2 regions of the Brevibacillus sp. 1238 genome follow, and region 1 is predicted to be linked to the other one. Evidence: riboswitches for the same ligand, from Rfam matches in the RefSeq annotation. Region 1 holds a riboswitch; the other holds the start of a gene.
What was found. Region 1 has a riboswitch for lysine ahead of M2298_RS27225 (amino acid permease). Riboswitches for the same ligand answer to the same signal wherever they lie in the genome.
Positions count from the first base shown of each region.

Region 2: another riboswitch for lysine. It lies ahead of dapD (2,3,4,5-tetrahydropyridine-2,6-dicarboxylate N-acetyltransferase); the one in region 1 lies ahead of M2298_RS27225 (amino acid permease).

Region 1 is NZ_JARXWC010000021.1:47,630-50,742, reverse strand. Features, by position in the region: gene M2298_RS27235 (CGNR zinc finger domain-containing protein) at 1-153, opposite strand, end outside; gene M2298_RS27230 (DinB family protein) at 311-805, shown strand; lysine riboswitch at 923-1,109, shown strand; gene M2298_RS27225 (amino acid permease) at 1,223-2,665, shown strand; gene M2298_RS27220 (TolC family protein) at 2,863-3,113, shown strand, end outside.
Region 2 is NZ_JARXWC010000003.1:52,189-55,301, reverse strand. Features, by position in the region: gene M2298_RS07810 (aspartate aminotransferase family protein) at 1-982, opposite strand, end outside; gene dapD (2,3,4,5-tetrahydropyridine-2,6-dicarboxylate N-acetyltransferase) at 997-1,707, opposite strand; lysine riboswitch at 1,811-2,000, opposite strand; gene M2298_RS07800 (flavodoxin) at 2,156-2,599, shown strand; gene M2298_RS07795 (GNAT family N-acetyltransferase) at 2,692-3,113, shown strand, end outside.

The DNA.
Region 1 (3,113 bases):
GGTTTCCTCGTCAAGCGGCAGCGGTGCCTGCAATTGGTGCTCTTGCAAAAACCATTCCTGCCATTCACGCTTTGCCAGGCGATTTTCCTTGCGGCCTGTCCCGCGCCAGTCACGCCAATCGCTGTTTAAAAAATCGATGCATAGCCATTGCACACTTCTCTTCCCCCATCTATTTTCGCTTCTTGTAGGTAACACCAACATATGGTAAGATCATTTTGTAACCAACGAAATTCATTTTGAACGTTACAAACTTCTTCTTATTGCCATTATAGCGCTTCACCAATCTGTTTGACAGACGAGGAGGAAACACATGAATCGGATGGAATTGCTTGTTCATGAATGGGAGTGCACGTATGACAAAGAAGATTGGTATCCACCGCTCAAGCACGCCCTGGATGGCGTGACCGTGGCCCAAGCCAGCTGGCGTCCCGAAGGAGAGGCAGCGAACACGATCTGGGAAAATCTCAGTCATCTGCTCTATTTCAAAGAGCGTTTGCTGCACCGTCTATCCGGTACGGATTTTCCTGGTACGGCTGAGACGAACGATGACACCTTCCAACCATCCGGAGCGCCAGACGACGAAGCAGCTTGGCAAGCGGCGGTGCAGCGCATGGAAGAAGTACATCGCGGCATTCAAGAAAAGCTCCGCTCCCTTTCCGGCGATGCATTCGATCAGCCGCTGCCCACCATCTCCATCGGGCAAAGCGTGATGAGCATCATTTTGCACGACGCTTTTCATACCGGACAAATCGTGCAAATCCGCAAGCTGCAAGGCTCCTGGCCTGCGCGCAGGTCGTTTTTATAGCCCTTGCTCCCACTCTAGCAATATTTTGCAGCACAACTTTTTTCATTGATTAATAACGATCAATCTTATATAGTTGATAAATAAATCAACTTCATACATGTTATCCTCATCTTTCACGGTGAGGGTAGAGGTCGCGGCTTTTATGTCATCCTGTACGAGATTCAGAAGAAATCTATGACTCCAGGAAAGGGAAAAGCCGCCGAAGCTCATATCGCATCTCTGTGCGCGTGGGCTGGGGCTGTACCCGAAAGGGACAGAACTGTCACGTTTGCTTGCCGGGCAAACGTGGTGTGCTATCTTCAGTGAAGGCTTGGTGGGGATTGGATGATACCGCCCTATGCCGTTTTTTGGCTATTGGCGGTTTTTTCGTTTCCGACCGACCTTCTCAAAATCTTCGAAAGGTCGTGCAAGCATCTTATGTCACAGAATCAACTGCAACGTGGTTTGAAAGCCCGCCACCTGACGATGATCGCCATCGGCGGCTCCATCGGTACGGGCTTGTTCCTGGCGAGTGGAGGCTCGATTCACGAAGCCGGACCAGGGGGCGCTTTGGTCGCCTACATCGCTATCAGTATCATGGTTTACTTTTTGATGACCAGTCTTGGGGAAATGGCCGCCTTCATGCCTGTATCCGGCTCCTTTTCCACCTACGCCACCAGATTCGTCGACCCGTCACTCGGCTTCGCGCTTGGCTGGAATTACTGGTACAACTGGGCAATTACGATTGCGGTCGAACTGTCAGCCGCAGCTCTCATTATGAAATACTGGTTCCCGGATACTCCCGCCATTTTGTGGAGTGCCTTGTTCCTCGTCCTTATGTTTGCTCTTAATCTGTTGTCTGTCAAAGGCTACGGCGAATCCGAATACTGGTTTGCCTTGATTAAAGTAGTCACCGTCGTCGTCTTTATCATCATTGGTATTTTGATGATCTTCGGCATTATGGGTGGCGAAGCAGTCGGCTTCCAAAACTTCACCAAAGGCGATGCACCGTTCAATGGCGGCTTCATGGCGCTTCTCGGCGTCTTCATGATTGCCGGGTTCTCGTTCCAGGGAACCGAGCTTGTAGGGGTGGCCGCTGGTGAGAGCGAAGACCCTGCGCGCAATATCCCGAAAGCGATCCGCCAGATTTTTTGGCGCATCTTGCTCTTCTACATTTTCGCAATCTTGATTATCGGGTTGCTCGTTCCTTACGACAATCCGAATCTGATCAGCGGTGATATTACCGATATTGCCATCAGCCCGTTTACGATCGTCTTTGAAAAAGCCGGCTTTGCCTTCGCCGCCTCTGTGATGAATGCGGTCATCCTCACCTCCGTGCTGTCTGCCGGGAACTCCGGCATGTACGCATCCACCCGCATGCTGTGGGTGCTGGCGAAGGAAGGAAAAGCGCCAAAATGGTTTGCCAAAGTCACTCGCAACGGCGTCCCGATCAATTCCTTGATCATGACGGCTGCCATCGGTGCGCTGGCGTTTCTGTCTTCCCTGTTTGGAGATGGCGAGGTGTACGTATGGCTTCTGAACGCATCCGGCATGTCCGGGTTTATCGCTTGGCTCGGCATTGCCATCAGCCATTACCGCTTCCGCAAAGCGTACCTGGCCCAAGGCCGCGACCTGCGTGAGCTGCCATACCGGGCGAAGCTGTTCCCGTTTGGCCCGATTTTCGCCTTTATTATTTGCTGCGTCGTCATTGTCGGCCAAAACTACTCGGCGTTTATCGGCGGCGAGATTGACTGGAACGGCGTGTTCGTCTCCTATGTTGGCTTGCCGCTGTTTTTGATCGTCTGGCTTGTCTACAAGTATACGAAAAAGAGCAAGCTTGTTCCGCTCCATAAAGTAGATTTCAGCATGGACGAAAAATAAATAGCTTTGCCAAACAAGTCATTGCAGGCTCCCTCACGTCGAGGGAGCTTTTTTATTGTTTCATTTTATTTTTCCGATCAACTTTCTTATGATTACATATTGACGAATGTAGACTGGAAATATATACTGTTCATGAAAATTTGATAATGAGAATCGTTATCGACAAACTCTTTTCCTATTCCCAAGGAGGCCCCATAATGAAGTCCAGGTTATCGAAGCATCTCTACAGCACTACACTGGTTGCCGCGCTTCTTGCAGGCAATACTCATTTGGCTATGGCCGCTCCTGCAGTCGTTGCAGCCGCAGAACAAACCCAGACCGCTCCTCTGTCTCTTCACGGTGCGATCGAGCAAGCATTGAAAACCAGCATCGACCTTGAGCTGCTGCAAATAGATTACGATGTTACGGAATATGAAACGCTCTATACGCTGCGAGAAAAAGCGGCCAT
Region 2 (3,113 bases), on a different contig from region 1:
GAAGCTGTTCCGGGAGGCGCTCACGCAGTGCTTCCAGTCCAGCCCACAGGTAGGCAATCACTTCGTCTACGCTCGCTGCAAATGCGGGATCGAGCAGTTCGTCCAGCACGACATTGCCCAAAGCAGCCGAAAGCGGAGACGGCGCAAAAGTCGTGCCGTGATCTCCCGGCTTGAACTGGTTCATCAGCTTCGTCCCGGCAATGACGCCACCGAGCGGAAGTCCGCCGCCTACTCCTTTGGCAAACAGGATCAAATCTGGCGTCACGCCTGCGTGCTCGTAGGCAAACAGTTTTCCCGTCCGTCCCATGCCTGTCTGGATTTCATCCATGGCAAACAGCATGCCTTCCTCTTGGCAAATGGTCGCCACCTCGCGCAAAAAGTCTACAGACAAAGGCACGACACCCCCGGAGCCAAGAACAGGCTCCATCAGGACGGCTGCTGGCTTTGCCTCGCGACAGATGGCGCGCAATCCGGCTGTGTCCTCCGGATCAAGCTCGTACACGGGAAAATCCGGCTGCGGAAAATCTTGATAGACGTGCGCTTGCCTGGTCAGCCGAACGGCGCCCAGCGTCCTGCCGTGAAAACTGTTGCGCAAGACGACGATCCCTTCGCGTCCCGCTCCGTCGGTCTTCGTCCATTTGTGAATCATTTTGATCGCGGACTCGGTCGCCTCTGCGCCGGAATTGGTGAAGAACACTTTTCCCGGGATCGTCTGCTCGACCAGCCGCTTGGCCAACAGGATCGCCGGCTGGTTCAAAAATACGTTGGAAATGTGCAGGAAACGTTCTCCCTGATCGCGCAGCGCCTGAACAATCCGCGGGTGGGAGTGGCCCAGCACATTGACTGCCAGGCCCGTAAACAGGTCCAAATACTTGTTGCCCGCTGTATCGTACAGGTAGTTTCCTTCCCCTTTGGCGATCGCGATAGGCAAACGTTTATAAGAAGAGACGATGTATTGTTCGTCGAGCGTACGCCAGTCCATGTGAGCTCTCTCCCCTACAGCTGACGTAGCTCCTGCTTGATCTCCGTCTTGGAGCGAGTTTTGTCGTCGATTTGTTTGATGACACGAGCAGGTGTGCCCGCAACAACCACGTATGGCGGCACATCCTCAATCACGACCGCGCCTGCTGCTACGACCGCGCCTTTTCCTACGCGAACGCCTTCGAGGATAACCGCATTGGCACCGATCACGACATCGTCTTCGACAACAACCGGCTGTGCGGAAGGCGGCTCAATAACGCCTGCAATGACAGAACCAGCGCCGATGTGGCAATTTTTCCCGATTGTACCGCGTCCACCTACAACCACGTTCATGTCGATCATCGTGCCTTCGCCAATTACCGCGCCAATATTGATCGAAGCTCCCATCATGATCACCGCGTTGTTTCCGATGGTAACCTGGTCACGGATGATCGCGCCCGGCTCGATGCGAGCCTGGATGCCTTTTGTATCGAGCAATGGAATCGCGGAATTGCGGCGGTCGCTTTCTACCACGTAGTCCTCGATTTTGTCGGCGTTTGCAGCCAAAACAGGCTCGATCTCTTTCCACTCGCCAAAGACGACGCCAGTAGAGCCAGTGATGAACGTTTTTGCGCTGGCACCGAAGTCAATGCCCTCCAGATTGCCTTTCACGTATACTTTCACAGGTGTTTTCTTTTCGCTTTTTTGAATAAACGCGATAATTTCATTTGCATCCATCATGTTCACAGGTAAATCCTCCTTTTTGATCAAAACCTTGCCTTGTTTAAATTGACTAAAAAAAGCAATGAGTGCATTCGCTATCTCATTGCTTTCCAAACTGCCCAAGCAAATCGTAAATAGCGCTCCACAAGAAGACAATCGTCTTTTGTGACAGGATGTTCATTGTTCATGAGCCACCCCAGCCGCTGCTGTTCGAGGGGAACAACAACCGCTTCGGCGCTTTAGCCTTTCCTCCTTTTCCCGCCCCCCGGCAGATGACGAAAAGATGTACTATTCTTCGGCGCACCTCTATTTAGACTTCCAATATTATAATTTCATTTAACTCTACCAAAATCATTCCCATGTGGCAACAGCTTTATAGAAAGAAAAAAAATCGTTGACAACGAGAATCATTTTCATTATCTTATTTTTGTGAGAATGATTTTCATTATCTTATTTGGAGGGTTTCAACCTTATGAGCCGCATTTTGATGGTTTACGCAAGCATGACTGGAAACACACAAGAGATTGCTGAAGCGATTGCTGAGGGTATTCGATCCACAGGAAAAGAGCTGGAGATAAAAGAAGTGATGGACGCAACAGCCAAGGAGCTTGAGGACTACGATGGCATCCTGCTCGGCGCTTACACTTGGGGCGACGGCGATCTTCCGGACGAGTGCCTGGACTTCTACGAAGAGATGGACGACATCGATCTGACTGGCAAAAAAGTAGTCGCATTCGGTTCCTGCGATTCCGCTTACGAGCACGTTGGCGCTGCCGTAGATACTCTCTTGAAAAAGGCGAGCGAGCGCGGTGCGGAAACACCACTTGAAGGCTTGAAAATCGAGCTGTCCCCTACAGCGAAAGAAGTGGAAACCTGCAAGGCGTTTGGCGTTTCTTTCTCCGAATTGCTGGGCTAAGACCAGAAGGCCGCTGAAAAGAAAAAGCCTTTCCACTTAAATCAAGTCATGGTACAATGTCGATCCGACTTTTTCCAGGGAGGATTGATATCATGACGCTACATACAGAAACGGTCTATCTGCGACCTCTGGGCATGGACGACGCAGCCGAGCTTCTTGAGCTTCGGCTGCGTAATCATGCTTTTTTGCAACCTTTTGAACCGATTCGGTCGTCTTCCTTTTTGACGCTCACGGGCCAACAGGAACAAATCGCCCAGGCGGAAAAAGACTTTGCCGCTGGCACAGGCTACGCTTTTGGCGTCTTTCTGCGCGAAACGGACGACATGATCGGCCGTGTTGCCCTGTCAAACGTCGTACGCGGCGCCTGGCAAAACGCAACCATCGGTTACTTCATGGATCAAAGCTGCAACCAAAAAGGCTACACGACAGCCGCCGTCAGGCTCGCTCTCGCTTTCGCCTTTCAAGAAGCCGGTTTGCACCGCGTGCAAGCCGCTGTCATGCCTCGCAATACGGC